One region of the Anaerostipes sp. AF04-45 genome, then DNA from elsewhere that is predicted to be linked to it. Evidence: predicted binding sites of a transcription regulator. Region 1 holds the regulator's gene; each other region holds the start of a gene.
The links. Region 1 encodes Rex, which represses fermentation and respiration genes when NADH is low (regulators of the CRP and FNR family bind a similar motif). Its sites were predicted from a motif close to ATTGTTAANTANTTAACAAT; they were not measured.
Positions count from the first base shown of each region.

Region 2: DWV34_RS12480 (4Fe-4S dicluster domain-containing protein) is a predicted target of Rex. The motif match lies at 7,667-7,686, and genes of this name have one in related genera.
Region 3: rsxC (electron transport complex subunit RsxC) is a predicted target of Rex. The motif match lies at 7,473-7,492, and genes of this name have one in related genera.

Region 1 is NZ_QTXQ01000004.1:98,667-109,504, reverse strand. Features, by position in the region: gene alr (alanine racemase) at 1-1,151, opposite strand, end outside; gene DWV34_RS07320 (bifunctional ADP-dependent NAD(P)H-hydrate dehydratase/NAD(P)H-hydrate epimerase) at 1,135-2,616, opposite strand; gene acpS (holo-ACP synthase) at 2,613-2,975, opposite strand; gene DWV34_RS07310 (redox-sensing transcriptional repressor Rex) at 2,992-3,651, opposite strand; gene abc-f (ribosomal protection-like ABC-F family protein) at 3,804-5,714, shown strand; gene DWV34_RS07300 (glycosyltransferase family 2 protein) at 5,782-6,798, shown strand; gene DWV34_RS07295 (MerR family transcriptional regulator) at 6,945-7,688, shown strand; gene DWV34_RS07290 (ABC transporter ATP-binding protein) at 7,761-8,477, shown strand; gene DWV34_RS07285 (ABC transporter permease) at 8,482-9,225, shown strand; gene DWV34_RS07280 (S8 family peptidase) at 9,302-10,180, shown strand; gene hemW (radical SAM family heme chaperone HemW) at 10,175-10,838, opposite strand, start outside.
Region 2 is NZ_QTXQ01000008.1:28,912-39,749, reverse strand. Features, by position in the region: gene DWV34_RS12505 (NAD(P)/FAD-dependent oxidoreductase) at 1-619, shown strand, start outside; gene cmk ((d)CMP kinase) at 632-1,294, shown strand; gene DWV34_RS12495 (bifunctional 4-hydroxy-3-methylbut-2-enyl diphosphate reductase/30S ribosomal protein S1) at 1,298-3,199, shown strand; gene DWV34_RS12490 (pyruvate carboxylase) at 3,381-6,842, shown strand; gene DWV34_RS12485 (ClpP family protease) at 6,923-7,573, shown strand; gene DWV34_RS12480 (4Fe-4S dicluster domain-containing protein) at 7,703-9,190, shown strand; gene DWV34_RS12475 (DNA translocase FtsK) at 9,351-10,838, shown strand, end outside.
Region 3 is NZ_QTXQ01000017.1:9,384-20,221, forward strand. Features, by position in the region: gene DWV34_RS16370 (NAD(P)/FAD-dependent oxidoreductase) at 1-592, shown strand, start outside; gene DWV34_RS16375 (NAD(P)/FAD-dependent oxidoreductase) at 589-2,184, shown strand; gene nrdD (anaerobic ribonucleoside-triphosphate reductase) at 2,257-4,416, shown strand; gene nrdG (anaerobic ribonucleoside-triphosphate reductase activating protein) at 4,417-4,914, shown strand; gene proB (glutamate 5-kinase) at 5,076-5,930, shown strand; gene DWV34_RS16395 (DUF896 domain-containing protein) at 5,952-6,161, shown strand; gene DWV34_RS16400 (glutamate-5-semialdehyde dehydrogenase) at 6,185-7,426, shown strand; gene rsxC (electron transport complex subunit RsxC) at 7,684-9,000, shown strand; gene DWV34_RS16410 (RnfABCDGE type electron transport complex subunit D) at 9,014-9,964, shown strand; gene DWV34_RS16415 (RnfABCDGE type electron transport complex subunit G) at 9,957-10,568, shown strand; gene rsxE (electron transport complex subunit RsxE) at 10,570-10,838, shown strand, end outside.

The DNA.
Region 1 (10,838 bases):
TCCACTGCCTCTTTTGCCTTCCCGTCCTGAAAGTATACTCTTGGAACTCTTTTTCCGATCCCGCAGACAAATTCATAGTTAAAGGAACCTGCCAGATCTGCCGCCTCTTCCACCGAAATGTTTTTATCTCCCTCTGTCCCTACCAGGGTAACCCGGTCCATGACGCTGACTCCTTCAATATCGGTCACGTCCACCATGAACTGATCCATACAGATCCTTCCTATGATCGGCGCATACTGTCCCCGGATTATGACCCTTCCCCTGGAAGACAAGGCCCTCGGATAGCCGTCAGCGTAACCTACCGGTATCGTCGCGATTCTGGTCTTTCTGTCCGTAACGAACGTGGAGCCATAGCTGACTCCTTCTCCCGGCCCCACTTCTTTTACATGGATCACATGACTGATCAGGGAAAGTGCCGGCTTTAAATCAATGGCTGATTTATCCACTTCCTCGGAGGGATACAGCCCATAGGTGATGATGCCGGAACGGACCATATCCATACGGCATTCACGGAGGTCCATAATGGCTGCGCTGTTGGAGACGTGCTTGACCGGGATCTCGATCCCTTTTTCCTCAATCTTTGAGACAAACTGATCAAACAGTTCCTTCTGATGTCTGGCCGATGTCTTGTCCTCCTCGTCCGCACATGCAAAGTGTGTAAAAATTCCCTGAATTTTAATATTAGGAAGTTTTTGAATACGCTGTACCTGCCCGACCGATTCCTCCGTGGGCTTAAAACCAATCCGGTTCATTCCGGTATCCACTTTGATATGTATCCTGGCGTCCTTCTTCATTGTAACTGCAAATTTAGAGATCGCCTCCGCCATCTCATAAGAAAATACCGTCTGTTCAATTTCATGCTGGATCAATGAAGCATACTGATATTCCGAAGTATATCCGAGAATTAGGATCGGTTTTGTGATTCCCTGTTTTCTCAGAGCGATCCCTTCCTCAATGATCGCCACCGCAAAACCGTCGACGCCGATCTTATTCAATGCCTTCGCCACCGGGACCGCCCCGTGTCCGTAGCCGTCGGCTTTGATCACCGGCATAATCTTTGTATCCGGCCCCACAAGTTTTTTTATCTCACTGATATTATGGCAGACCGCATCCAGATCAATGGCTGCGTATACCCTATAATACTGATTCATCGCTGATTCCTCCTAAAATACTGCTGATTGACTCAATGATGTCTGATGCCAGCATGCTGTTGTGTCCAAAAATTTCTGCGGCATGGTCTCCTGCAAGCCCATGGATATAGACACCAAGGGCGGCAGCCTCAGAACATTCCATGCCTCTCCCTAGGAGGCTTGCGATCATGCCGCTTAAGACATCGCCGCTCCCCCCTGTGGCCATTCCATTGTTTCCGCTGCTGTTATAATAAACAGGCCGGCTGCCTGACACTACAAGCGTTGCCGCATCTTTCAGCACAACAGTGGCGCGGAATCTGTCCGAAAGCTTCTGTCCCGCATCCGTCAGAGTTTCTTTCACCTGCTCTGCGGATATTCCAAGGAGCCTTGCAGCTTCCAGAAGATGCGGTGTGAAAACGCACCCTCCCGGATGATCGATCTCCATTCCATAACGGCTGACCGTATTCAGGCCGTCCGCATCCAGCAAAAGAGGCTTTGTTCCGCGCTGTAAAACTTCTTCTAATAATTCTTTGGTCCGCTCTGAGACTCCCATTCCGGGTCCGAATAAGATACAGTCACACCATTCGAGGGCATCTTTTACATCCTCATATGTCCCGAACAGCACTTCCGGAAGCATGGACTGCAGAATCGGACGATTGGCTTCGCAGGAAATCACCTTTACCAGTCCGCTGCCCATGCGCAGGGCACTCTTTGCCGAAAAATAAGCAGCCCCAGACATCGTCTCATTTCCTGCTATGATCAGGACTTTTCCGTAGGTGCCCTTGTGAGAATCCGCAAAACGGCCCGGAAGTCTTTCTAAATCTTTCCTATCGTATGTGAAGCCCCCTGCATGTTTCTTCAAAACAGAATCAAAGAAACCGATCTTTTCTACATACAGCCGGCCCGCATATTCTTTTCCCGGATAGAGCAGATGTCCTGCCTTGGGACCGCCGAAGGTCACCGTAGCGTCTGATTTTACGGCGCATCCAAGGACTTTTCCCGTATCCCCGCTGATTCCGGAGGAAATATCGACTGACATGACTTTAGCTCCGCTTCCATTAATCCTTTCCACAGCAGTACGGTATGTCCCCGATACCTCTCTGGAAAGGCCTACGCCAAACAGTCCTTCCAAAATCCAGTCATAATCCTTATAATCTATCTCTTCTTTTTGCTCATATCCAAGCCGTGCAAGGATATCGTACTGCGTCTTTAAGTCTGCGGATGCCTGAGACAGATCCCCTACGACTGTAAAATCCACTGAATACCCTTCTTCCAGAAGGATTCTGGCCGCAGCCAGCGCATCTCCCCCGTTATTTCCGCATCCTGCCACAGAAAGAATCCTGTTATTTTTTCTGACTGTTTCCATGAGCCTTCGGGCAATTTTTTCGCTGGCCCTCTCCATCAGCACCAGGCCAGGAATCCCTATCTTCTGTATGGTCTCCTTATCAACATCCTGCATTTCCTGATTTTTTAAAACATATTTCATAGACACTCTCCTATGACAAAAGCCTGTGCCAGCCCCCCTGTGTTCGTAACCGACACATGAAATTTCGTAATCTTCCTATCTGATGCCATTTTTTCGGCTCTGCCTGTGAGTTTCACATAAGGTGCTCCTTTTGAATTCCGAAACACTCCGATCTCATAGGGCTCCAATCCGAAGAAGCCGGTTCCAAATACCTTGGAAACGGCTTCTTTAACTGCAAAATTACCAGCAAGAGTCGTACTGTTTAAACCTGCGCATGCCAGTTCCTCTTCTGAAAAAATCCGGCTCAGGCGGTTCTTTCTCTCCACCATCTTCTGTACCCGCCCGATTTCTATCAGGTCAGTTCCTATACCGACAATCATGGCGTTCCTCCCGTCTTTACTCCGCGCCTTCGCTGTCTTCCCTGCTGTGAATATTGTAAGTCAGCGTCATGAGGCTTTCTGCCAAATGGACATTCTCCACGGTCACACTGTCCGGCAGCGTGAGATCCACAGGGGCAAAGTTCCAAAATCCTTTGATGCCCCACGACACAAGATCTTTGGCAATCTTCGGCGCCTGGTCCTGCGGAAGCGTGAGGGCTGCAATCTTGATCTCATGATTCTTTATAAACTCTTCCATATCGTCAATATCGTGCACTTCCACTCCGTGCACCGTGATGCCGATCAGCTTCGGATTCACATCGAACAGCGCAATCACCTGAAAACCAATGCTGTTATTGTTAAAATCCTGATAATTAGCCAATGCCTGCCCCAGATTGCCGGCACCAACGATGATCATCTGATTGCTTTTGTCAAGTCCCAGAATCTTTCCGATCTCCACGTAAAGATTTTCTACATTGTAGCCGTATCCTTGCTGCCCGAAACCTCCAAAATTATTCAGGTCCTGCCGGATCTGGGATGCAGTTACTTTCATCCTCTCGCTCAGCTCTTTGGATGAGATCCTCGTAATATTTTTTGCTTTCAAAGCCCCCAAATAACGGTAATATCTAGGTAATCTCTTTATAACTGCCGGTGATATATTCTTATCCATTGATGACATTATTACCCTCCCACTTATTTTATTAACTACTCAAATTAAATAAATTATATAAGATTGTCTAATATCTGTCAAACTTTTCAGTGCGTTTTTTCAGAAATTATGTTATGCTTATAAAGAATTTTTACAGCTTAGAAATTTTGAAGGAGTGCACTATGGTTTTATCTTGTCAGAATATACATAAAACATTTGTCGACCAGGAAGTCCTGAAAGGAATTTCCTTTCATATCAATGAAAAGGACCGGCTTGCCGTCATCGGCTTAAACGGTGCCGGAAAGTCCACCCTGCTCAAGATCATCATGGATCAGATGACACCCGATGACGGGGAGATCCACAAAAAGAAGGACGCCGATATCGGCTATCTCGCACAGCATCAGGACCATACTTCTTCCCGCACCATTTATGAAGAGCTTTTGACCATAAAACAGGATGTGATCGAACTGGACAAAAAACTCCGCTCTCTGGAGCATATGATGAAGCATTTAAGCGGCACAGAGCTCGAAGAAAAGATGGAGGAATACACCAGGGCCACTCATTTATTTGAACAGAAAAACGGTTTTGCTTATAAAAGTGAGATCACAGGAATCTTAAAAGGACTCGGGTTTCAAGAGGAAGATTTTCAAAAAAAAATCGAGACTCTGTCCGGAGGACAAAAGACAAGGGTCGCTCTCGGAAAACTCCTGCTGATGAAGCCAGAGATCCTTCTCCTGGATGAGCCTACCAACCATTTGGATGTAGATTCGATCCAGTGGCTGGAAACCTATTTAAGCCACTATGAGGGCGCTGTCATCCTGGTCTCCCATGACCGGTATTTCCTGGACAAGATCGTCAACAAAGTCATGGAGATTGAGTCGGGTCACGCGATGCTCTTTGACGGCAACTACACTTCTTTTATTAAAAAAAGGGATCAGGTAAAGGCAATCCGCTTGAAGGAGTACGAAAACCAGCAGCAGGAGATCCGTCACCAGAAGGCGGTCATTGAAAAACTAAAACAATTTAACCAGGAAAAATCCATCCGCCGGGCCGAGAGCCGTGAAAAGATGCTGAACAAAATTGATGTGATCGAAAAGCCTGTGGAAGTCGACGGAAAAATGCGCTTTGCCATCGAACCGTCGGTGATCAGCGGAAACGATGTCTTAACGGTGGAACATCTGGAAAAAAGTTTCGGGCCGCATATGCTGTTTTCCGATATAAATTTTGAAATATTTCGCGGTGAGCGCGTGGCATTGATCGGCGCCAACGGAACCGGCAAGACTACGATGTTAAAAATCATCTGCAAACAAATTGCCAAAAACAAAGGACTGATTAAGCTCGGTTCCCAAGTTTCCATCGGATATTACGATCAGGCACAGGACAACCTGCATCCGGATAAGACAATCTTCGAGGAGATATCTGATTCCTTTCCGGAACTGACCAACACAAAAATCAGAAATACACTGGCTGCTTTCCTTTTTAAAGGAGAAGATGTCTTTAAACTTGTTTCTTCCTTAAGCGGCGGTGAAAAGGGACGGGTATCTCTTGCGAAACTTATGCTTTCCCATGCCAATTTTCTGATTCTTGATGAGCCTACCAACCACCTGGACATTCACTCCAAAGAAATCCTGGAATCCGCCCTGTCCCAGTACACAGGCACGGTTCTTTACGTGTCTCACGACCGCTATTTTATCAACAAGACAGCCACAAGAATTTTGGAACTCTCTCCGAAAGACGGTCTGCACTCTTATCCGGGCGACTACCAGCACTATCTTATCGAAAAGGAGAAGGAAGGCACGAAAGAGGTACAGAACGCTGAAACTGAGTCTGTATCCGATACGAAGCTGAGCTGGCAGAAGCAAAAGGAAGAAGACGCAAAGCGTCGGAAAAGAGAAAACCGCCTGAAAAAAATAGAACAGGAAATCGAGGAACTGGAAGCGGAAAGCACAAAGCTTGACGAAGAAATGTGTCTGCCGGAGAACGCAGTCAACACAAAGAAACTGCTGGAACTCTCCGCTGCCAAAGTCCGGAATGAGGAACATCTGGAAACCCTTTATGAAGAATGGGAGACCCTGTCAGAAGAAACTGAGTGAAAATGCCATGGTATTTTTACAAAAATTTGTTATAATAGACTAAGTACCATTTTTAGGAGGTTACAAAATGAAATTAATATCGTTTGCTGTGCCGTGTTATAATTCCCAGGAATATATGAGACACTGCATAGATACATTGCTGACCGGAGGAGACAAAGTTGAGATCCTCATCATAGACGATGGTTCCACGGACAATACCGGCATGATCGCCGATGAATATGAAAACAAATATCCCGGTATCTGCCGGGCGATCCATCAAAAGAACAAAGGCCACGGCGGTGCAGTAAACACTGGTATCGCTCATGCCAAAGGGATTTATTTTAAGGTGGTGGACAGTGACGACTGGGTAAACGAACATGCCTATGAGGAAATCTTCAATCAATTAGAGACCTTTTACCGCCAGGGAACCATTATAGACATGTTTATGTCAAACTATGTCTATGAGAAACAGGGTGTGAAGAGAAAAACCGTGATTCATTACCGCCATACGATCCCGGTTGAACAGATTTTTACCTGGGATGATGTAAAGCGTTTTCCTCTGAGTCAGTACATTCTCATGCATTCCGTCATTTACCGTACTTCTCTTCTCCATGAGTGCCGTCTGTGCCTGCCGGAACATACTTTTTATGTAGACAACCTTTACGTTTTCAAACCGCTTCCATATGTGAAGACGATTTACTATCTGGATGTAAATTTTTACCGCTACTTCATCGGAAGGGACGATCAGTCTGTCAATGAAGCCAATATGATCAAACGGATCGACCAGCAGTTTTTTGTCACCAAAGCCATGATCGATTATATGAGCAGCTTTGAGCTGGTAAACAAGCCGTTATACCGCTACATGAAACACTATCTGAGCATCATCATGACGGTATCATCTGTCATTGCCATCAAATCCGGCATACCGGAGCATCTTCAGATGAAGAAGGAACTCTGGAAGTACCTGAAATCGAAAAACACAAAACTATACCGTCAGATCCGGGGATCTCTTGTTGGAAATGCCGTAAACCTCCCGGGCTACGGAGGCCGGAAAGTTGTCATCGCAGCTTACAAAGCAGCACGGAAGTTCATTGGATTTAATTAAATCAGTCGAAAAATGACATTGGGAACCATCAAACCAATGTCATTTTTTATTCTGTAAGAAAATTGTAACGCGGAGTCCAAAACCCTCCACTATATCACCATATTTCTGATCTGTGTTATGCTGGAGCCATGAATGGAGGTTTTTACATGAATACTTATAAAACATCTGAGGTTGCAAAGCTCATAGGAATTCATCCCAATACTGTCCGGCTGTACGAAAACGCAGGGCTGATCTCAAAACCGGAACGGCAGAGCAATGGATACCGCATTTTTACTGATCTTAATATTGAGCAGTTCCGGCTGGCCCGGCTGGCTTTTCAAATGGAGGTACTGCAGAACGGACTGAGAAAAAAGGCTGTCCGGATTGTAAAAACAGCGGCATCCTGTGATTTTCCCAGGGCTCTGGTATTGGCAGAAGAATACCTGGCACAGATCAGAAAGGAACAAGCCAATGCCGAAGAGGCAGTCGAAATCGTAACAGAGATTTTATCCGGCGGATCACAGGAACATACCCATCCCATGAAACGCAGGGAAGTCTCCCGGTATCTCGGCATTTCTATGGATGCTCTGAGAAATTGGGAAATGAACGGCCTTTTGACTGTAAAACGCAGGCAGAATGGATACCGCATATATACGAGTCAGGATATACAGAGGCTCAAAATCATTCGCTCCCTGAGGTGTGCAAATTATTCTTTGGAATCCATTCTGCGTCTGCTTGGGCACCTGTCAAAAAATCCCGGGATTGATATCAAAGAAGTTTTGGATACTCCCAATAAAGATGACGATATTATTGCGGTGTGCGACAAACTGGTTACTTCTCTGCTGACTGCCGAGAATAATGTTTTGAAAATGATATGCAGCTTAAAAAGAATGAAAAAACAATTTTCTTAAACCCTCCACTTTACCACCAATGTTTTCGTTGGTGGTATTCTTTTTTTACAATAAAACAAGGAGGTATCCTTCATGAATGAAGTGATCAAAGCAGAAAAATTATGTAAAACCTACAACAAAACGCCTGCGGCAGACAATATCAGTTTATCCGTAAAGCGCGGAACAGTTTTCGGCCTGATCGGGGCCAATGGCGCAGGCAAGAGCACAACGATTGAATGCATTTTAGGTACAAAGACGGCAGACAGCGGAACCATATCCATTCTGGGAATGAATCCGCAGACATCCAGAAAGCAGCTGTTTCAAAAGGTAGGTGTCCAATTTCAGGAGGCAGCTTATCAGGATAATATTACCGTCTCAGAACTTTGTGAAGTTACCGCTGCTCTCTATCAGGAATCCGCAGATCCGAAAAAACTACTGCAAAAGTTTGGAATTTCCGAAAAAGCCAAAAGCCAGATCAAAGATTTATCCGGCGGCGAGAAACAAAGACTATTTATTATCCTCGCACTCATACCCAATCCTGAAGTTGTCTTTTTGGACGAGCTGACGACCGGTCTGGACGCCAGGGCCAGACGCCAAGTGTGGAATATACTCTCCTCACTCAAGGAAGATGGACTGACGATTTTCCTGACGTCCCATTTTATGGATGAGATCGAGAACCTGTGTGACTGCATCTGTATTTTAAAAAAGGGAAACATCATATTTTACGGTACGGCGGCGGAGGCAGTTGCATCGAGTCCTTTTGATCATTTTGAAGACGCTTATCTTTGGTATACAGACGAGGAGGAATGAATTGATGAAAACTTTTAAGACAATGCTGAAAACAGAATTAAAATTATCTCTGAGAGGAATGGATATGTTTATTTTTGCAATCTGTGTGCCTCTTGCGGTACTGGCAGTCATGGGAATTATTTATGGAGACAGACCCGCATTCGGCGGTGCCGGATACTCATTTCTGGAACAGTCGTTCGGAGCCGTCACCACCATATCCATCTGTGCAGGAGGTGTGATGGGATTGCCGCTGGTTGTCTCTGATTATCGGAGCAAGGGTATTTTAAAGCGCTACAAGGTTACGCCGGTCAGCCCTTCCATGATCTTAGCGGTACAGGTGACAATTTATACTTTATATGCGGCTGTTTCTCTGATCCTGCTCTATGCCGAAGCCGTTCTTTTCTTTGGATATCAGTTCCGCGGATCTTTTTTGAGTTTTCTGGGATGTTATCTCCTGGTCATTGTGTCTATGTTCAGCATCGGCATGCTGGTAGGCGGTATTGCTCCGAATACTAAGATAGCGAGTGTCGCCGCAAGTCTGCTGTACTTTCCGATGCTGATTTTTTCAGGCGCAACACTTCCCTATGAAGTCATGCCCAAAGTGCTGCAGAAAACTGCAGATATTATGCCGCTGACTCAGGGAATCAAGCTACTGAAAGCCGCTTCTCTGGGAGAGGAGCTTGGCAGTGTGATTGTTCCGGCTGTGACCATTGTCTGCATCGCAGTAATCTGTACCTTCGCATCCCCCAAATTCTTTCAGTGGGAATAGCCTGCGCAAAATGTTCTGGCTTTTCTGTGTTTCCGGCGTATTCTATACTATAACACTTATTAGGAGACAATATTTTATGAAGCTAATATCACAGATCATCCATGCGGATATCGCCCATAAACATGGCTTCCTGGGGAAGAATATAGGGATTGCCTTCCTGGATACCGGTATCTATCCCCATAAAGAATTTTATCCGGCCGATCAGCGGATCGCCGGATTCATAGATTATGTACACCACAGATCATATCCTTATGATGACAATGGACACGGGACCCATATCGCGGGGATTGCCGCATCTGCAAGCTGCGGCATTGCACCTGCAGCACATATTATTTCCCTCAAGGTTCTGGATGCGCTTGGAAACGGGAATCAGCGCACGTTCTTAAACGGCCTGTCCTGGATCCACCATTTTCACAAACAGTATGGAATCCGGATTGTAAATATTTCTATCGGCACTCCTGCTTCCGGAAATGACGAAGCTGCCAATGCGATTGTGAAGCAGGTCAACCAGCTGTGGGATGACGGACTGGTCGTCTGCATCGCCAGCGGAAATAACGGCCCCAGAGATCATTCCATCACAGCGCCGGGCAACAGCCGCAAGATCATTACCGTAGGCTCCAGCGACGATGCCAGCCGTCCCATGGGTTCTCAGCGCTTTGCAAAAAATTATTCCAGCAGAGGGCCTACCTCTTCCTGCGTCATGAAGCCGGACGTTGTGGCTCCCGGAACAAATATATATTCCTGCGGCCTGAACGGAGGGCACAGCATCAAGAGCGGCACTTCCATGGCAACACCGGCAGTTTCCGGGGCCATCGCCCTGCTTTTGGAGCGTTACCCGTATTATACGAACAAAGATGTAAAAATGAAACTTCGGTACAATTGTGACAAGCTTTCCACTCCGAGAAATCATCAGGGATGGGGACAGATCAACGTTCAGAAACTTCTGGATCTATAAAAGAAACTCCATCATTACCTGATTGCTTAAAAACAAGGCCTGCTGCGGGATCCAGATTCTTTCGGCATCCTGTTCTAACAAGCCTTTTCCAGAGAGTTCTTGGATAGGTTCCCGGTAAACATCCAGGATACCTGTCCCGAACCGCTTGGAAAATTCCGTTTTTGAGATCCCTTTTGTCATCCGTAGCCCCAAAAACATATACTCTTCCATCTCTTCTTTTTTGGTCAGTTCTGTTTCTTTTTCAAATATGCCGCTAAAATCTGTTATTGACAGGTATTTTTCCATATCTGCCGGATTTGTAAAGCGTTTTCCCCTAAAATAAGAAGACGCCGCCAAACCAAATCCCAGGTATGGTTTCCCTGTCCAATATCCGCAGTTATGTCTGCATTCATATCCCGGTCTGGCATAGTTTGACAGCTCATACCTTTCATAGCCTAAGGTATGAAGGATCTTTTCCGTCCTTTCATACATGGCCGCGTCCTCATCTTCCGTCGGCAGGAGATCATCCAGCCCTTTCATATCATAAAAAGGTGTCCCTTCTTCGATGATCAGGCTGTAAACTGAGAGATGTTCCGGCTCAAGTTCTGCAGTTTTTAACAGGGTCTGTTCCATCGACTCCATCGTCTGCATAGGAACCGCATTCATCAGATCTACATTG
Region 2 (10,838 bases), on a different contig from region 1:
GACAGTCTGTTCAAGGCTTCAGGGGCTTTCCCTTAAAAATGTGGAAGCATCCCTTTATGCAGACGGAAAACGTATTTATAAAGAATTCGGGGAGATGCTGTTTACTCATTTTGGCATCAGCGGACCGATTATCATAAGCGCCAGCAGCTATGCGGTGAGGCACAAAGGAAAACAGTTAAAATTTTGCATCGATCTGAAGCCGGCATTGTCGGAAGAACAGCTGGATCAGAGAATTCTGAAAGATTTTCAGAAAAATATCAATAAAGAATTCAAAAATTCTCTTGGAAAGCTGTTGCCAAAAAAAATGATCCCGGTTATCCTAGAACTATCCGGAATTCCGGAGGACAAAAAGGTTCATGAGATCACGAAGGATGAGCGGAGGAGTCTCACAGCACTATTAAAAGCTATGCCTCTTATGGTCACGAGTACGAGAGGGTTTAAAGAGGCTATCATCACTCACGGCGGAGTGGATGTAAAAGAGATCAACCCGAGTACCATGGAATCCAAGAAGGTGCAGGGATTATATTTTGCAGGGGAAGTGTTGGATCTGGATGCGCTGACCGGGGGTTATAATCTTCAGATCGCATGGTCCACAGGATACTTGGCAGGAATGAATTAGGAGGAATCATATATGTACAGTATTGCCATTGACGGCCCGGCGGGAGCCGGAAAGAGCACGATCGCAAAAACAATCGCAAAAAAATTGGAATTTATCTATGTGGATACGGGAGCCATGTACCGGGCCATGGCTTTGTATTTTATCCGCAGCCAGATCGATTATACAGATGAAGCGGCCATTGACGCTGCCTGTAAGGATATAAGAGTCAGCATAACTTATGAGAACGGGATGCAGCAGGTGATTTTAAACGGAGAAAATGTGACCGGACAGATCCGGACGGAGAAAGTGGGGAATATGGCATCCAAGACATCCGCATATCCTTCTGTGAGGGCTGCTCTTTTAGATCTGCAGAGAGATCTCGCAAAAACTGCGGACATTTTAATGGACGGAAGGGATATCGGGACCAATGTGCTTCCCGATGCGGATTTAAAAATATATTTGACGGCTTCCGTGGAGGTCAGGGCAAAGCGCCGCTATGATGAACTCATTGAGAAAGGGCAGGAGGCAGATCTTGCTGTCATTGAAGAAGATATAAAGAAAAGGGACCACCAGGATATGACCAGAGACATCGCGCCGCTTAGACAGGCGGAGGATGCGGTTCTCGTGGATTCTTCCGGGATGACGATCGAAGAAGTAGCCGATACGGTGATCCGCGAATTTGAAAAGGTGAAATAAGAGATGGAAGTAAACTTAGCGAAAACAGCAGGATTTTGTTTCGGTGTCAGACGCGCGGTGGATAAGGTATATGAGGAGGCAGGAAAAGAACAGGTCTATACATACGGACCAATCATCCATAACTCGGAGGTGGTCTCCGATCTGGAACAAAGAGGCGTAAAAGTCCTCCGTTCCAGAGAAGAATTGGAGCAGATTTCAGAGGGAACCGTGATCATCCGGTCCCACGGCGTGGCAAAGGATATTTATGAGCTGATCCGGCAGAAGGGGCTGCATCTGGTAGATGCCACCTGTCCTTTTGTCTTAAAGATCCACAGGATCGTGGAGAAGGCCAGTGCCGAAGGAAAACAGATCCTGATCATCGGCAGCTCGGAGCATCCCGAGGTAGAAGGAATCAGGGGCTGGTGCAGCGGAGAAGTCCATGTGATCTCCGATGCAGAGGGGCTTTCGGGAGTCGAACTCGGAGACAAACCGGCCTGCGTTGTTTCACAGACGACATTTAATTACAATAAATTTCAAGATATAGTTGAAATTATCAAGGAAAAGAGTTATCATATAGAAGTATGTAATACAATTTGTAATGCCACAGAAGAGCGTCAACTGGAAGCAAAATCTATAGCACACGATGTAGATGCAATGATTGTCATTGGCGACAGACAAAGTTCTAACAGCCAGAAATTATATGAGATCAGCAAAAAAGAGTGTGGGAACACCTTTTTTGTGCAGACACTTAAAGACCTGGATTTGAAACTTTTTGAATCGACTGGTAAGGTAGGTATTACAGCGGGGGCATCCACCCCAGAGAAAATTATCAAGGAGGTTCATGCTAGCATGACGGAAAAGAGTTTTGAACAATTATTAGAGGAAAGTTTAGTTACGATTCGTAACGGAGAGGTAGTGGAAGGAACAGTCATTGACGTAAAACCAGATGAGATCATCTTAAACATCGGTTACAAAGCTGACGGTATCCTGACACGCAGTGAGTACTCTAATGATGCGGCTAACTTAGATTTAACAACGATCGCCAAAGTAGGGGATACGATGGAGACAAAAGTCCTTAAAGTGAACGACGGAGAAGGACAAGTGTTGTTGACATATAAGAGACTGGCAGCAGAAAAAGGCAACAAGCGCCTGGAAGAAGCTTACGAAAACAAGGAAGTGCTCAAAGCGCCTGTGGCTCAGGTTTTAGATGGTGGTTTAAGTGTGATTATTGATGAGGCGAGAGTCTTCATCCCGGCAAGCCTTGTATCTGATTCTTACGAGAGAGACTTAAAGAAATACGACGGACAGGAAATCGAGTTTGTCATCAGTGAGTTTAACCCGAGAAAGAGAAGAGTCATCGGAGACCGCAAGCAGTTGTTAGTGGCTGCAAAGAAAGAAAAACAGAAAGAATTATTCGCAAAGATCGAGCCTGGAATGAAGATCGACGGAGTTGTCAAGAACGTGACAGACTTCGGTGCATTCATCGACTTAGGCGGCGCAGACGGACTGCTTCATATTTCAGAGATGTCCTGGGGACGTGTGGAAAATCCGAAAAAGGTATTTTCTATCGGTGATAAGGTAACTGTACTGATCAAGGATATCCAGGGTGAAAAGATCGCGCTGAGCCTGAAATTCCCAGAGGAAAATCCATGGTTAAAGGCAGAAGAGAAATACAAAGTTGGCAATGTTGTGGACGGAAAAGTCGCACGTATGACAGATTTCGGAGCATTTGTTGAGCTGGAATCAGGCATTGACGCACTGCTTCACGTTTCTCAGATTGCCAAGGAACATATTGACAAGCCATCTGATGTTTTATCCGTTGGACAGGAAATCACAGCCAAAGTCGTTGACTTCAAAAAGGATGAAAAGAAGATCAGCTTGAGCATGAAAGCATTGCTCAATGACAATGCAGAGGATGCAGAATAAGAGATTGACGGGGCGGTTTCCGATGCAGGAAACCGTCTTTTTTTGACCTGTCGGGGGTTCCCTTTGAATCGGCTATTGTAATATGGCTGATTTTAAGCTATAATGTTTTCTAATACGTCTTGCTGTGGCGGATCATTGTCCTGTCAGGAAAGACAAATTTTATATAAGGAGTAGTTTACCAATGCAAATAAAGAAATTTAAAAAAGTATTAGTAGCCAACCGCGGTGAGATTGCGATCCGTGTATTCCGTGCTCTCAATGAGCTGGGGATTACCACTGTTGGTGTATTTTCAAAAGAAGACCGCTATGCATTGTTCCGCTCCAAGGCGGATGAGTCATATCAGCTGAATCCGGATAAAGGACCGATCGATGCGTATCTGGATATCAAGACCATCATCCGGATTGCCAAAGAGAAAAATGTGGATGCGATCCATCCGGGGTATGGATTCCTGTCTGAAAATCCGGAATTTGTAGATGCCTGTGAGAGACACGGGATTACCTTTATCGGACCGACATCTGACATCATGAGGGCGATGGGAGATAAAATCTCTTCCAAGCAGATGGCAATCAAAGCGGATGTGCCGATCATACCGGGTGTGGACCATGCGGTACATAGTGAAAAAGAAGTCATTGAGATTGCAGAGAAGGTCGGATATCCTGTGATGCTGAAAGCATCCAACGGAGGCGGCGGACGCGGCATGCGCATCGTTCACACGGCAGAAGATATGCCGAAGGAATATGCGGAAGCAAGAGATGAATCCAAAAAGGCATTCGGAGACGATCAGATTTTTATTGAAAAGTACCTGAAAAGTCCGAAACATATTGAAGTACAGATCATCGGAGATAACTACGGCAATGTCGTTCATCTGTATGACCGTGACTGTTCCGTTCAGCGGCGTCACCAGAAGGTGGTAGAGTATGCACCGGCCTTCAGCATTCCGGAAGAGACAAGGAAGGTGATATTTGACAGTTCGTTAAGGCTGGCAAAGACGGTCGGATACCGCAACGCCGGAACCTTAGAGTTTCTTGTGGATGCCGATAACAATCCTTACTTCATCGAGATGAATCCGAGGGTTCAGGTAGAACACACGGTGACAGAGATGGTAACAGGGATCGATATCGTACAGACGCAGATCCTCGTTGCTCAGGGGTATGCCCTTGACTCTGATGAGATTCAGATTCCTTCTCAGGAAAGTGTGGAAACTACGGGCTATGCTATTCAGACACGTATCACCACCGAAGATCCTTCAAACAACTTCCTGCCGGATACAGGAAAGATCACAGTATACCGTTCCGGAGCCGGAAACGGAATCCGCCTGGACGGAGGAAATGCATATGCAGGGGCAGAGATCACTCCATATTATGACAGTCTCCTCGTAAAGGCATGCTCTCATGACCGTACGTTCTTAGGGGCTGTGATGAAGTCTACCCGTGTGCTGAAAGAGACAAGAATCCGGGGTATCAAGACCAACATCCCGTTCCTGATCAATGTCCTTAACCATGAGACTTTTAAATCAGGACAGTGCTATACGACATTTATAGAAGATACTCCTGAGCTGTTCCTTTTCGCCGCATCCCAGGACCGTGCCACAAAGATTCTGGAGTTCCTCGGAAATAAAATGGTCAACGAACAGAAGGCAGAAGAAAAACCGTTTTTCGAAGACCGTGTGCTTCCGAAGTATGACAAAAAGAAAGAGATTTACGGCGCCAGGGATGAATTTTTAAAACTCGGAGCCGAAGGTTATACTCAGAAGATCTTAAATGATAAAAAACTTTATGTAACTGACACAACAATGAGAGATGCCCAGCAGTCTTTGATGGCCACCCGTATGAGAACGAAGGATCTTGCAGGGGCTGCCAAGGCATCCAACCAGTACATGGCAAATGCATTTTCCATGGAAGCGTGGGGAGGAGCCACATACGATACTTCTTACCGCTTCTTAAAGGAATCTCCGTGGGTAAGACTGGCACTCTTAAGAGAAAGAATGCCGAATACCCTGATTCAGATGCTTCTTCGGGCGTCCAATGCGGTCGGATACAAGAATTATCCGGACAATGTAGTGACAACCTTTATCGAAGAGGCGGCATCCCGCGGAGTCGATGTATTCCGTATTTTTGACAGCTTAAACTGGGTTGAGAATATGAAGCTTCCGATTGAAACGGCTTTAAAGACCGGTAAGATCGTGGAAGGAGCTATCTGTTATACCGGGGATATTCTGAATCCGGATGAGACAAAATATACACTGGATTACTATGTAAAAAAGGCAAAAGAATTGGAAAGCCTGGGATGCCACATCTTTACCATCAAAGATATGGCAGGGCTTGTAAAGCCTTATGCAGCCGAAAAGCTCATCAAAACGTTAAAAGAAGAACTGAATATACCGGTTAATCTGCATACCCATGATTCCACCGGAAACGGAGTCAGCACTCTGCTGAAAGCAGCGGAAGCGGGAGTGGATATTGTTGACTGTGCCATCGGATCTATGAGTTCCATGACAAGCAACCCGTCCATGAACTCTCTTACAGAGGCACTCAGGGGAACCGAGAGGGATACGGGATTAGTTCCGGATGAACTCACAGAATTAAGCCAGTACTATGAGAGACTGAGACCGGTTTATAAACAGTTTGAAAGCGGCATGGACGCTCCGAACACAGAGATCTACAAGTATGAGATCCCGGGAGGACAGTACTCCAACCTGCTGGCTCAGGTAAAAGAGATGGGAGCAGCAGAGGATTTTGAGGAGATCAAGAGTCTGTACAAAGATGCCAATGATCTGCTTGGAAATATTGTAAAAGTTACGCCTTCCTCTAAAGTCGTCGGAGACTTTGCCATCTTTATGTTTAAAAACGGTCTGACCAAAGAAAATATTCTGACAGAGGGCAGAGGATTATCTTATCCTGATTCCGTAGTCGAATATTTTGAAGGAATGATCGGACAGCCGGAAGGCGGATTCCCGAAAGAACTTCAGGCTATCGTGCTGAAAGGCAAAGAGCCGATCACCGTCCGTCCGGGAAGCCTGATTCCTCCGGAAGATTTCGATCAGATCAAGAAAGGGCTCAAAGAGTTCTTTTATATTGATACAATGGAAGACGAAAAGACGCTTCACCGCAAAGCCATCAGCTATGCGATGTATCCGAAAGTATATGAGGATTACTGCAGACATTTTGAGGCTTACAATGACGTCACAAGGCTGGAAAGCCATGTGTATTTCTACGGGCTGAGAAAGGGTGAGGAGACGACACTGACCATCGGAGAAGGAAAAGATTTGATCATCAAGTTTGTGGATATGTCAGAACCCGATGAGAACGGATACCGTCTGCTGGAATTCGAGGTCAACGGTTCCATGCGTGAAGTGAAGATCTTAGACCGCAACCTGGAAGTCAAGGCCGACCACAGGATCAAAGCGGATAAGAGCAATCCGGGACATTTAGGCTCAACAATTCCTGGAACCGTCGGAAAAGTCCTCGTAAAAGAGGGAGATCCGGTAACTGTGAATATGCCGCTTCTTACCGTGGAAGCAATGAAGATGGAAACCACCGTCGTATCCAAAGTTAACGGAAAGGTGGATAAGATCTACGTTAATGAAGGCGAACAGGTCAATCAGGAAGATCTGCTTGTATCTTTTGAAATCGAAGAAGAATAATCTTACTCATAATGACAGACAATAAAAGGGAGAAGCACTGCGCTTCTTCCTTTTTATTAAATCAAAGTGAGGATTTCGATATGAATGAAGATCAAAGAAATGAGATAAGAGATACCGGAGAACTGGACCTGGGCGGGATTCATGTCATGACGGTCATAGGAGAGATCGAGGGGCATCAGCTGTCCCCGCAGAACTCCAAGACAACCAAATATGAGCATATGATCCCTGCGCTTGCCAAAGCAGAGTACTCTGACGATATCAAGGGGATACTGATTCTGCTCAATACGGTTGGAGGGGATGTGGAATGTGGGCTTGCCCTTGCGGAAATGATTGCTTCCCTGAGTAAACCAACGGTAACGCTTGTATTGGGAGGGAGCCATTCCATCGGAGTGCCTCTTGCAGTCTCTTCTGACTATTCATTTATTGTTAAAAGTGCAACAATGATGATCCATCCGGTGCGCTCCAGCGGAACCTTCATCGGTGTGCTTCAAAGCTACCGTAATATTGAGAAGATTCAGGACCGTATTACCAGATTCATCAGCGATCACTCTGACATTGCGGAGGATAAGGTGGAAGAACTGATGCTGCACATCGGAGAACAGGTGAAAGACGCAGGAACCGTACTTGAGGGAGAACAGGCGGTGGAACTGGGCCTGATCAATGAAATCGGGGGCATGAGCGAGGCCTTTGCAAAGCTTAAGGAACTCATACAAAATACCTCGGAAAACTGAGAAAAAACCGGGGGTTCCGGTGTACAGAATAAAGTACAAAAAAAGCAAAAAAATCCTTTAATTTCGGGTAAAAGTAGTGTAGAATGATAATAGATTGTTTTTATTTTAACGAACATTAAAGGAGGAGCTATGAGAGGAATTGAGACCCCGGTCCGAGAGATCAGAAAAAAGGTATTTACAGAGATTGCTAAATTTGCCTATGAACAAAGAGACCTTGAAGAAATCGAGGATCTGCCGTACGAATTAGTGAAAGGTGAGCTGCCGACATACCGCGACAGTATTTATCGTGAAAGGGCAGTGGTAGGAGAGAGAATCCGTCTTGCCATGGGGATGTCTTTAAGACCTGCTGATAAGCCTGCAAGAATAACAAAAGGAATCAAACAGAGCAACATTGCTGAAAAATACTACGAGCCGCCGCTTCTGCAGGTGATCCCGGCAGCATGCAACGCCTGCAAGGACAGAGCATTCATTGTAGGAGGAGAGTGTCAGGGATGTATGGCACATCCATGTATGGAAGTATGTCCGAAAAATGCAATCAGTTTTGTGGACGGATATTCCTACATTGATCAGGAAAAGTGCATTAAGTGCGGACAGTGCCAGAAAGTATGCCCATACAGTGCGATCCATGAGAGAAAAAGGCCGTGTGAAGTAGCCTGTGGCGTGGGAGCGATCGAGACTGATTATGCAGGACGTGCTACCATTAATCCTGACAAATGTGTATCCTGCGGCATGTGCATGGTCAACTGTCCGTTTGGAGCCATTGCAGACAAGTCACAGATCTACCAGCTGATCAAAGCCATGAATGAAGGCAACGAAGTCATCGCCATCCTGGCCCCTGCTTTTGTTGGACAGTTTGGGCCGAAGGCAACCCCTGCCAAGGTGAAGGCCGCACTGCTGGAGATCGGATTTGCCGACGTATGGGAAGTGGCAGTGGGAGCGGATGCAGGTGCCCTGGAAGAAGCGGATCACTATGCACATGGAGTTGCTACAGGAGAGGTGCCGTTCCTTTTGACCTCCTGCTGTCCGTCCTGGTCTATGCTCGGGAAAAAGTACTTCCCTGAACTGATCGACCAGATTTCAAATTCACTGACCCCGATGGTGGCGACAGCCAGAGCCGCAAGACAGACCAACAAGAACGCAAAAATCGTATTCGTCGGTCCTTGTGTGGCTAAAAAACTGGAAGCTTCCAGAAAGTCTGTCAGAAGTGAAGTGGATTTTGTCATTACATTTGAAGAATTGGACGGCATGTTTACCGCCAAGGATATTGATTTCAGTACTTACGACAAGGAAGTCGAGATGAACGATGCGTTCGGTGCAGGACGCGGATATGCAGTCGCAAGCGGTGTTGCCGCGGCTATTGAAGCATGCGTAAAAGAATACCATCCGGGAGTGGATGTGAAGATTGACCATGTGGAAGGACTCGCAGAATGCAAGAAGATGCTTCTTCAGGCAAAAGCCGGCAAGAAGAACGGGTACCTGATCGAAGGAATGGGATGTCCGGGAGGATGCGTTGCCGGAGCCGGAACCAATATCCCGGTAGTCAAAGCGGGTGTACAGGTTAAGAAGTTCGTGAATGAAGCAGAGCAGTTCATTCCGCCTGAGACAGCAAAATACTGATATTCATTATATTTCAAAGATACAAAAGAGTCTGAACGGAACCAAAGAGTTCTGTCCAGGCTCTTTACATTTATTTAGGTTAATTGTAAAATAGTCATATAACTCTTTTGATGAAGGGTTGTTGAGTATTAAATATAAGAAGAAAAGAGATTCCAGAAGAATGGCAGCAAAAAAAAGAAAGAGAAGAAACACAGCACGAAAGAAGAAAAAGCAAAAAGACTTTGCAGGGTTCTATCAGGAAATTGCGGTTCTGTTAAGTTTTGCAGTTTGTCTTTTTTTATTTTTGAGTAATTTCAGACTCTGCGGAAAAGTGGGAAACACGGTAAGTTCCGCGCTGTTCGGAGTGCTGGGCGGTGTTCACTATGCTGCTCCTATTGTTATATTGATCATGATCCTTCTGCTGATCTCCAATCAGTATAGCAGCATCTCGGTAAAGAAGTCTTTTTTTATTGTTCTGCTCCTGTGTATGACTGCGGCGATATGGCAGATGGCGACAGACATCCGTATGTCTGATGCAGCAGTGTTGTACCGGTACGGATCGGAACATCATGCGGGAGGCGGAGTGGTCGGAGGTGTCATCGCTTCTTTTCTGTATAAGGAGCTGGGACTGGCAGGAAGTTATGTTGTCGTATTTTTTTTGACAGCAATTTCTATGATACTGATTACTGAGAGATCACTGCTCTCCTTTGTAAAGCGTGTGGCAGCATTTTTTGCACCCGAACGGACTTCAGGAAAGAAGACCAAAACAGCTGATAAGAGAAAGCCAAAAGAAAAAGAGGACAGGCAGGCATCAGGAATCAAGACTCCAAAGCTTCCAGACTTAAAGCTGAAAAGGAGAGAGAAACAGTCAAAGGTACTGGATGACCTTACTCTGATGCCGGAAGAGCCGGCAAAAGAACCGGACAAGCCGTTTGATCTGGACGAGATGATCGGACAGCCCGATGAGGAAGTACTGCCGGAGGAGCCGGAGCTGAAGCCGGGCAAAAGATCTTTTGTGAACAGAGAGAAATCAGAGCCTGAACCTATACCGGAGATTTCCATACATCCTTCTGCGCTGGAGGAGGGAGATTATGTGTTTCCGCCGGTGACTCTGCTGAAAAAGGGAAAGAAGGCCGGAGGAAACAGTCAGGCAGAACTTAAAAAGACAGCCCTGAAGCTGGAGCAGACGCTGAGAAACTTCGGCGTCAATGTGACGATTACGGACATCAGCTGCGGGCCGTCTGTTACCAGGTTTGAACTTCAGCCGGAGCAGGGAGTAAAGGTCAGCAAGATCGTCGGGCTTTCCGATGATATTAAACTGAATCTGGCGGCCCCGGACATACGGATCGAAGCTCCGATTCCGGGAAAGGCAGCAGTGGGCATCGAAGTGCCGAATAAGACCAATCAGGTGGTCATGTTCCGGGATCTGATTGAAAATAATGACTTTAAACGCTTCTCTTCCAATATCGCGTTTGCGGTAGGAAAGAATCTGGCTGGCAAGGTGATTATCTCAGACATTGCAAAGATGCCGCACCTTTTGATTGCAGGTGCCACAGGTTCCGGGAAATCAGTGTGTATCAATACGCTGATCATGAGTATTTTATATAAAGCAAGTCCCAACGATGTGAAGCTGATCATGATCGATCCCAAAGTCGTGGAACTGAGTACA
Region 3 (10,838 bases), on a different contig from region 1:
GCTTTCGGTCTACGTAAACGGACAGAAGACAGCGGAACAAACAGGAGAAGTCCAGTTTGCCAAGTATGGGATATCCGGAATTCCGGTGTTTCAGGTCAGCCGGTATGCCATCGACGCTCTGAGGAAGAAAAAAAAGGTGGAAGTGATCTTAAACCTCATGCCGGAGCAGATCACATTGAAGGAATTAATGGACTATTTCAGAAAAGTCGGATATTACAAGACAGCGGAAGAATTTCTCCAGGGCTTCCTGAATAAAAAACTGGCATTTACGGTGCTGAGCCGTTTGAAAATCCGGCCGGAGAAGAGTGCAGCGGACCTTACACAGAAAGAACTGAGGCAGATCCGTTCCATGATACAGAAGTTTCCGGTCCCGGTTTCGGGTTATAAAGGATTTGATATGGCACAGGTGACGGCAGGCGGCGTTTCCGTCAGGGAAGTCATCGAGGGCACACTGGAATCGAAGATTCACCGGGGTCTGTACTTTGCCGGGGAATTACTGGATGTAGACGGCACCTGCGGCGGCTATAATCTTCAGTGGGCTTTTACATCAGGATATATTGCGGGAAATCAGATAGAGGCGGAGAATCAATGATCAGAATCAGTCAGATAAAACTTCCGGCGGAACATACGAAAGTCCAGCTGGAACAGAAAATAAAAAAAGCGGTGCATCACGCAACGTTAAAAAACTATCAGATCTTTAAGAGGTCTCTGGATGCCAGAAAAAAAGATCAGATCAGCTATGTATATACAATCGATGCAGAAGTAGAGAAAGAGTCCGAATTTCTCAAAAGAAACAAGAATCCCAGGATAACAAAAGCCGAAAGAAAAGAATACCGGATACCTAAATGCAGGAAAGAGATCCCGGTCCGCCCTGTGGTGATCGGCATGGGCCCGGCCGGCCTTTTTGCAGCTCTGATTTTGGCAAAGGCCGGGCTGAAACCGGTTCTTCTGGAACGGGGAAAACCTGTAGAAGAGAGAAGGAAGGACGTAGAAGCTTTCTGGGAAAACGGGGATCTCAACCCTGAGTCAAACGTACAGTTCGGAGAAGGAGGAGCCGGAACTTTTTCCGACGGAAAGCTCAATACGGCAGTGAAGGACAAATACGGGCGGAACCGGTTTGTGCTGGAAACCTTTGTGCAGTATGGGGCACCGGAAGAAATCTTATATGACGGAAAACCGCATATCGGGACAGATCTGCTCTGCATGGTTGTGGCAAATATGAGAAATGCTATACAGCAAGCAGGAGGAACGATCCGGTTCGAAAACAAGGTAACAGATTTGGTAATAAAAAGAGGAAGACTGACGGCGCTTGTGATCAATGGAACAGAGACACTTCCGTGCGATACTGCAGTGCTGGCAGTGGGACACAGTGCCAGAGATACCTTTGAAATGCTGTATAAAAGAAAGCTTCATATGACGCCGAAAGCTTTTGCCGTCGGGGTAAGGGTTGAGCATCCGAGGCAGAAGATCGACGAATTTCAGTATGGAAAAGGGGCGGCGGATAAAAAACTGCCCACGGCTTCCTATAAACTTACTTACAGAGCTTCATGCGGCAGGAGCGTCTATTCTTTTTGTATGTGCCCCGGAGGATTTGTGGTGAATGCGTCTTCAGAAAAAGGAAGGCTGACAGTCAATGGAATGAGCAATCACGACCGTATGGCGAGAAATTCAAACAGTGCGGTCATCGCCAGTGTGACGCCGGAGGATTTTGGATCAGAACATCCGCTGGCCGGCATCGAATTCCAGAGAAAGTGGGAGGAGAAAGCTTATCTGGCCGGAAACGGAGCCATACCCGTTCAGACGTTTTCAGATTTTAAGGAAGATAAAAAGACTGATAAATTCGGAAAGATCCTTCCTAATACAAAAGGGAAAACAGCATTTGCAAATATAAGGGAATGTCTGCCGGACGAGGTTTCAGAGGCAATCATTGAGGGAATGGATGCTTTTGAGAAAAAAATCAAAGGATTTTCTGATGGCGATACAGTCCTGAGCGGAATAGAGGCGAGAACCTCATCCCCTCTCCGGATGGAAAGGGATGAGTCATTTCAGGGCAGTATTTCCGGGATCTATCCATGCGGGGAAGGCGCAGGATATGCCGGAGGCATCACGTCTGCGGCTATGGACGGCATCAAAACGGCGGAACAATTAATCGAAAATATGGATAAAAAATACAACATATTGTGATGTTTAACATCTGGACACACAATATATATTGGTTTATAATAAAGGACAGAATAATTGAAAGGGTGAAGATAAATGAAAGTGATTAAGAGAAATGGCAGTAAAGTAGATTTTGATCCGTCTAAAATTGAACTTGCCATCTTAAAAGCCATGAGGTACGGGAGCGGGGTTGTGGATGAAAAATGTGCAAAAGATATTTCCTTTGAGATCCATGAGGAACATCAGGGAGACGAGGATATCAGCATTTACCGGATCGAAGATCAGGTATTTGAAAAGCTCATTCAAAAAGACCAGATTCTGACGGCCAAGGCCTATGAGGGATACCGGAAGGTCAGAGAGTTCCAGAGAGAGACCAATACCATTGACAATGAGGTGTTCGGCATCGTGACCGGAGAGAACCAGGAAGCTTTGGATGAAAACTCCAACAAAGATCCGAATATACTGGCAACCCAGAGGGATCTGATCGCAGGAGAATTTTCCAGAGACTACTGCAGGAGGATGATGCTTCCGCCTAAAATTGTCCAGGCACATGATGACGGCATCATTCATTTTCACGATATGGACTATTACATACAGCAGATGCACAACTGTGACCTTGTAGACTTAAAGGATATGTTTAAAAACGGAACGGTGATAAACGGCAAACTGATCGAGACTCCCAAGTCCCTCCAGACGGCTTGTACGGTTGCGACCCAGATCGTGCAGCAGGTGGCAAACGGTCAGTATGGAGGCCAGACCATTTCGCTTTCCCATTTGGCGCCCTTTGTAAGAGTGAGTTTAAATAAACATAAAGAAAAGGTGAAAAAGGAAGGGGAGATGATCGGAAAAGCGTATACGGAACGGGAAGTAGAATTGATCGCCGAAGACCGTCTTCACGATGAGATCGTTTCCGGCATCCAGACGATCCAGTATCAGATCAATACCTTTTCAACAACCAACGGACAGGCTCCGTTTTTGTCTGTCTTCATGTACATCAGCGAAGAACCGGAATATGAAAAAGAAACGGCGATGCTGATCGAAGAAATGTTAAGGCAGCGGTATGAGGGAATGAAAAATCCGGTGGGAGCCTATGTGACACCTGCATTTCCAAAGCTTTTGTATGTTTTGGATGAAAACAACGTGCCGAAAGACAGCAGGTACCGCTATCTGACGGATCTGGCGGTCAAATGTGTGGCAAAACGCATGATGCCCGATTTTATTTCGGCAAAGATTATGAAGAAGAACTACAAAGGGGAAGTGTTCCCTTGCATGGGATGCCGAAGCTTTCTGGCCCCATGGAAAGATGAAGAAGGCAATTATAAATGGTACGGCAGATTTAACCAGGGAGTCGTGACGATTAACCTGGCCGATGTGGGATTGTCTGCGGAGCAGGATATGGAGAAATTCTGGAATATCCTCGACGAACGCCTGAGTCTGTGCCGGGAAGCGCTGATGCTGCGGCACGAGAGCCTGAAAGGCACTTTGTCAGATGTGAGTCCCATTCACTGGCAGTTCGGAGCTATCGCAAGGCTGAGGCCGGGCGAGACCATTGACAAGCTATTGGAAGGCGGCTATTCTACACTTTCCCTCGGATACATCGGTTTGTACGAGTGCGTTCTTTCCCTTCTCGGAAAAAGCCATACGACAGAGGATGGGGACGAACTGGCTGTCAGGATCATGGAGCGCCTCCGGGGAGCATGTGACCGGTGGAAAGCAGAGTCCGGACTCGGATTCAGCGTGTACGGAACTCCTGCAGAGTCTACGACTTATACATTTGCGAGAAGCTTAAAGAGACGGTTTGGTGTTGTGGAAGGAATCACGGATAAAGATTACATTACAAATTCTTACCATGTAAACGTGACAGAACCGATCGATGCTTTTGAAAAACTTGGATTTGAAGCGAAATTCCAGAGCATTTCTTCCGGCGGGGCCATCAGTTACGTGGAGGTGACGAACCTGAATCAGAATCCGGAAGCGCTGTCTGCTCTGATCGACTATATGTACGATACGATTCAGTACGCCGAGATCAATACAAAGTCAGACTACTGTCAGGAATGCGGATTTGACGGGGAAATTCTTCTGGATGAGAACTACGAGTGGTACTGCCCAAACTGCGGCAACAGAAGCCACAAGACTTTAAACGTATGCCGCAGGACCTGCGGATATCTGGGAGATAATTTCTGGAACAAGGGGCGTACCCAGGAGATCGGAGAACGGTTTGTCCACTTGGATAATCAGGTGCAAGAGGTGAACTAAATGCGGTACGCACAGATCAGAAAGACCGACATTTCAAACGGGACCGGCATCAGGACCTCCCTGTTTGTCCAGGGGTGCACGAGGAAGTGTAAGGGCTGTTTTAATCCGGAGACATGGGATTTTGAAGGCGGCCATGAATGGAATGAACAGGCGGAAGAAGAATTCTTAACACTGACCGCAGGAGAGCATATAGCCGGGGCAACAATTCTCGGAGGAGAGCCCATGGAACCTGAAAACCGGCGTCCGGTCAGAGAACTGTTGAGGAAGCTCAAAGAGCGCTGTCCGGAAAAAAATATCTGGATGTATTCTTCTTATCTGTTTGAAGAGATCATGGAGTTTGATCCTAAGGTACTTCAATATTTGGATGTTTTAGTGGACGGACCTTTTGTGGAAGAAAAAAAGGATTTAAATTTAAGATTCCGGGGAAGCAGTAATCAAAGAGTCATCGACGTGAAAGCATCATTGGAAAGCAAAACGGTAATCCTTCTTGAGGTTTAAGGATAAACCCAGAAGAATTCTGATTTCATCAGATTCTTCTGGGTTTTTAACGATGTCGATTTTTCGGTGATAATGCATTGATTTTTTTTGAGAAAGAGGCTACAATAATCATAAACTGCGCTGACCGGGGATCAGCGGGAATAGGACAGGACTTCAGCATTATGGAAAACAGAGAAAAACTAAAAGATAAGAAGCGGATCGTAGTAAAAGTAGGGACTTCTTCCCTGATCCATCCGAAGACAGGACAGCTAAACTTATTCCGGCTTGAAAAGCTGGTTCGTGTCCTGACAGACATTCACAACAGCGGAAAAGATGTGATCTTAGTATCGTCCGGAGCCATCGGGGTCGGGTTTAAAGCACTGGGACTCAAGGAACGCCCGGAATCCCTGCCGATGAAGCAGGCCTGCTCTGCCGTGGGGCAGGGACAGCTGATGATGATCTATCAAAAGCTGTTTGCAGAGTACAATCAGGGTTCAGCCCAGATCCTTATCACAAAAGAGACGATGCTGAACGATATGCGCAGGTTTAATGCGAGAAATACATTTAACCAGCTGCTGAGTCTGGGCATTATTCCTATCGTGAACGAAAACGACACCGTCTCCACGGAAGAGATTGAGTTCGGAGACAATGACACTTTATCTGCGGTGGTCACTGCGGTAGTAGAAGGGGATCTTTTGATCCTTCTTACAGATATCGACGGATTATATACAGACGACCCGCATAGAAATAAAAGAGCAAAACTTATTTCAGAAGTACCCGTGATCACGGAAGAGATCGAAAATATGGCAAAAGGAGCTGTGACGAAGGTAGGAACCGGAGGCATGGCCACAAAGATCGCGGCTGCAAACATCGTAACAGACTGCGGGGCCGATATGGTCATAGCAAACAGCAGAGATTTAAATGATTTAAACAGGATTATAGGGGGCAGGGAGATCGGAACGCTTTTCTTGGCCCATAAAAGAGAACATTTTAATTTTCGGAAATATCTTACGGAATGTCCGTATTTAAACTCATAATTCAGACTGGAAAGGAATAGTATGAACGAAGACAAGATTAGAAGAATCAATGAATTATATCATCTGGAAAAGTCCGTCGGGCTTTCAGAGAAGGAAAAGAAGGAGCAGAAGAAGCTTCGAGAAGAATATATACAGTCTGTCCGGGCAAATCTGCGCGGCCAGCTGAATCATATCAGCATAAAGAATGAGGACGGAAGCGTGACTCCGCTGAAGCCAAAGGGAAAGCATTGAGATAAAATAGCAGGGAGGTTGTTATGTTAGAACAATTAGGAAGACAGGCAAAAGAAGCGTCGGTCGTTCTGGCGCAGGTATCCATGAATGACAAAAACGAGCTGCTCAGGGAAGCGGCAGACCAGCTTGTGACAAATCAGAATTATATTCTTTCGGAGAATGTGAAAGACGTGAAAGCTGCCATGGAGCGCGGGATGTCAGAGGCACTGGTGGACCGGCTGACTTTGACGGTAGACAGGATCGAAGGCATGGCAGAAGGACTCAGACAGGTGGCGGATCTGGAAGATCCCATTGGGGCAGTCACTGAGATGAAGCCCAATAAAAGCGGACTGCTGATCGGAAAGAAAGTCGTTCCTCTGGGTGTTGTAGGAATCATCTATGAATCCCGGCCCAATGTTACTGCGGATGCGTTTGCTCTCTGCTTTAAAACAGGAAACGCCTGTCTGCTCCGCGGCGGAAGCGATGCCATTCACTCCAATCTCGCGATTGCGAAAGTTCTCCAGGAATCTTTAGACAAGAAAAAGATGCCGGTATTCAGCATCCAGCTCCTGGAAGATACCAGCCGTGAAACTGCCACAAAGATGATGCAGATGACGGAATATATTGATGTCCTTATTCCAAGAGGAGGAGCCGGACTGATCCGGAGCGTCGTGAAAAACAGCACAGTTCCCGTGATTGAGACGGGAACCGGAAACTGCCACACTTACATCGATCAGTATGCAGATCCGAAAATGGCTGTCGACATCGTGGTCAACGCAAAGACTCAAAGGCTCGGAACCTGCAATACATGTGAGTCTCTGGTCATACATAAAGATGTTGTACAGACCCATCTTCCGGCTATCGTAGAGGCTCTGCTCCAAAAGGGAGTGCAGGTCAGAGGAGACGAGAGAGTCATGGTAGTCAGTGACCGGGTGATGAAAGCGGCGGAAGAAGACTGGGGCACGGAATATCTGGATGCTGTTATCTCGATAAAGGTTGTGGACAGCTTTGATGAGGCGGTAGAACATATCAACCGCTACAACACAAAACATTCCGAGGCGATCGTCACAGATTCCTATTCTCATGCCCAGGAGTTTCTGGAGAAGATCGACGCGGCTGCGGTCTATGTGAATGCTTCCACGAGGTTCACAGACGGATTCGAGTTCGGCTTTGGTGCAGAGATCGGAATCAGCACTCAAAAGATTCACGCAAGGGGACCTATGGGACTCGATGCACTGACGACTACCAAATTTATTATTTATGGCAATGGACAGATCAGGCATTAGATAAAACTTCAAAGAGGGAGTTCTCAGAATCGGGGACTCCTTTTAGATTGACAATTAATTCACATATAGAACCCGGCATTGTTTCTTTTTCTGTGCAAAAAGTTGAATAAAGTGAAAGAATGAAAAGATTTTAGTGAGATGTATGTTATTTTGTGGGATTTCGTTTGTGAAAAAAATGTCGAAAGTTGATTTTGCATGCTAAACAATTTATCATTAAAGATATGGAAATTTAAGAAAAGAGAAAGGAAGGCTTAAAAATGGCATTGTTTACATTTAGCGGCGGAGTTCATCCGGATGACGGGAAAGAATACGCAAAAAATTCCCCGATCACCGAATATCTGCCGAAAGGAGATGTTGTTTTACCTGTCGGCCAGCACATCGGGGCACCTGCGAAACCGATCGTACAAAAAGGTGATCAGGTACTGGCGGGACAGAAGGTTGCAGAGGCAGGCGGTTTTGTGTCAGCCAATATTTACAGCTCTGTTTCGGGTACGGTGAAAGCGATTGAGCCGAGAGTGACTCCCGCCGGAGCGAAAGTAAATGCGATTGTAATAGAAAACGACGGAGAATTCAAAGAAGCGGAGTTTCAGGCAAAGCCGTATCAGGATATGACCAGAGACGAGGTTCTCGCTGCGATCAAAGACGCAGGAATCGTCGGACTCGGAGGAGCAGGTTTCCCTACTCATGTGAAGCTGGCTCCGAAAGATCCGGATGCCATCGAGTACATCATTGTCAATGGTGCGGAGTGTGAGCCTTACATAACCGGAGATTACAGGATCATGATGGAGACTCCGGAAGTCCTCGTGGAAGGGCTGAACATTGTTCTGGACTTATTCCCGAAAGCAAAAGGGATCATCGCAGTGGAAGATAATAAAAAAGATGCCATTGCAAAAGTCAGCGATTGTGTCAAAGGGGATGCAAGGATTTCGGTTGCGGAGCTGAAGACAAAATATCCGCAGGGAGCAGAGCGTTCCCTGATCTATGCGACAACGGGAAGAGCCATCAATTCCAGCATGCTTCCGGCAGATGCAGGATGTATTGTGGACAACGTGGCAACAATTGTTGCTGTGAAGGACGCAGTAAAAGAAGGGAAACCTTTATTTCAGCGTGTTGTGACAGTGACAGGAGACGCCATAGAAAGTCCGAAGAATCTTTTAGTGCGCACCGGAACGAATGTCAGCGAGCTGATCGAAGCAGCCGGCGGATTTAAGGGGCAGCCTGAAAAGGTGATTTCCGGAGGTCCGATGATGGGAATGGCTATGTTTACTACTGATGTTCCGGCAGTCAAAACATTTTCTTCTCTGCTGGCATTTACAAAGGACCCGGTGTCTGCCGTAGAGCCGAGCAACTGTATCAACTGCGGGCGATGTGTCAGCGTCTGTCCTCAGAAGTTAATGCCGGCGAGACTGTCCGTACTGGCAGATAACAATAACTTTGAAGCATTTGAAGCTCTCCATGGCGATGAGTGTGTGGAATGCGGATGCTGTTCTTTTATCTGTCCGGCGAAGAGAAACCTGGCACAGTCAATGAAGACAGGACGCAAACAGGTCTTGGCAAATCGTAGAAAGAAGTAAAGGAGAGGTACATATGAACGAAACATTATATCGTGTTTCAGCAAACCCGCACGTAAGGGACAAAAGCTCAACACAAAGCATTATGCTGGATGTAATCCTTGCATTACTCCCGGCCACAGTTTTTGGTATCTATATCTTCGGTGCATCTGCGGCTGTGACCATTGCGGTCTCCATTGTCACCTGTGTGGCTGCTGAGTATATATATCAGAAGTTAATGAAACAAAAAGTATCGGTAAGCGATCTGAGCGCGGCTGTGACCGGACTCCTGCTTGCACTGAACCTGCCGGCAGGTGTTCCTTTATGGATGCCGGTGCTGGGCGGCCTGTTTGCCATCATTGTCGTAAAACAGGTTTTCGGCGGCCTGGGACAGAATTTTATGAACCCGGCATTGGGAGCCCGCTGTTTTCTGATGATCTCTTTCGCGGCAAGAATGACAACATTTACATATGACGGTGTCACCACTGCGACTCCTCTTGCACTGCTGAAGGCGGGAAAGAGTGTAGACCTGGGAAGTGTCTTTACAGGATTCATCCCCGGAACGATCGGAGAGACATCCGCCGTCCTTCTCCTCCTGGGAGGAGCCTACCTGGTATTAAAGAAAGTGATCTCACCGCTGATCCCATGCATCTATGTGGCGACGGTGGCTGTCTTCGTACTGCTTTTTGGAGGACATGGCTTCGATCTCACCTACATGGCGTCTGAGATTTTTTCCGGCGGTTTGATGCTCGGTGCGATCTTCATGGCAACGGACTATGTAACTTCACCGATCACTTCCAGAGGAAAGATCATCTTCGGCGTCCTCTGCGGACTGCTGACCGGTATTTTCCGACTGTTCGGACCGATGGCAGAGGGAGTTTCTTACTCTATTATCATTGCGAACCTGGTTGTTCCTCTGATTGAAAAGATTACGGTTCCGACTCCGTTTGGAATTGTGAAGGCAAAAGGAGGCAAAGACAATGAATAAAAGTTTAGTAAATGACTGTATTAAATTATTTATCATCACTCTGGCTGCCGGACTGATCCTTGGATTCGTTTACAACGTGACCAAAGATCCGATTGCAAAGCAGGAAGAAAAGACAAAACAGGAAGCATACAAGGCTGTGTTCAAAGACGCAGACCGTTTTGAGGCAGTGAAACTTGATAAAAAAGAGATAAACAAAGCTTTAAAGGCAAAGAATCTGGGCCAGAATACGGTCAGTGAGATTGCCAAAGCAGTAGATAAGGACGGAAAAGGTCTTGGATATGTATTCTCCGTGACAAACCCTGACGGATACGGCGGAGATATCACTCTCTCTGTCGGCGTCAAAAATGACGGTACGGTCAACGGATATGAGACTCTGACGATCAATGAGACCGCGGGCCTTGGTATGAAGGCAAAAGAAGAGGAGTTCAAGAGCAACTTTAACAATAAAAAAGCAAAGCAGTTTGAAGTCGTAAAAGACGGTTCCGGCAAGAGCGACGACGCAAAGGTCGATGCCATCAGCGGCGCTACGATCACCAGCCGTGCGGTGACAAGCGGAGTCAACAGCTGTGTTGCTTTAATGGATACATTGAAAGGAGGTAATTGAGATGAAAAGTAATCCGATAGAACGTTTGATCAACGGTATTGTCAAAGAAAATCCTACTTTCGTCTTAATGCTCGGTATGTGTCCTACCCTCGCGGTAACCACATCCGCCATCAACGGGGCAGGAATGGGACTTTCCACTACGGCCGTTTTAATGTTTTCCAATCTGATCATTGGACTCATGAGAAATATTATACCTGACAGAGTCCGTATTCCGGGCTATATTGTCATTATTGCATCTCTCGTAACGGTAGTGCAGTTCCTTTTGCAGGG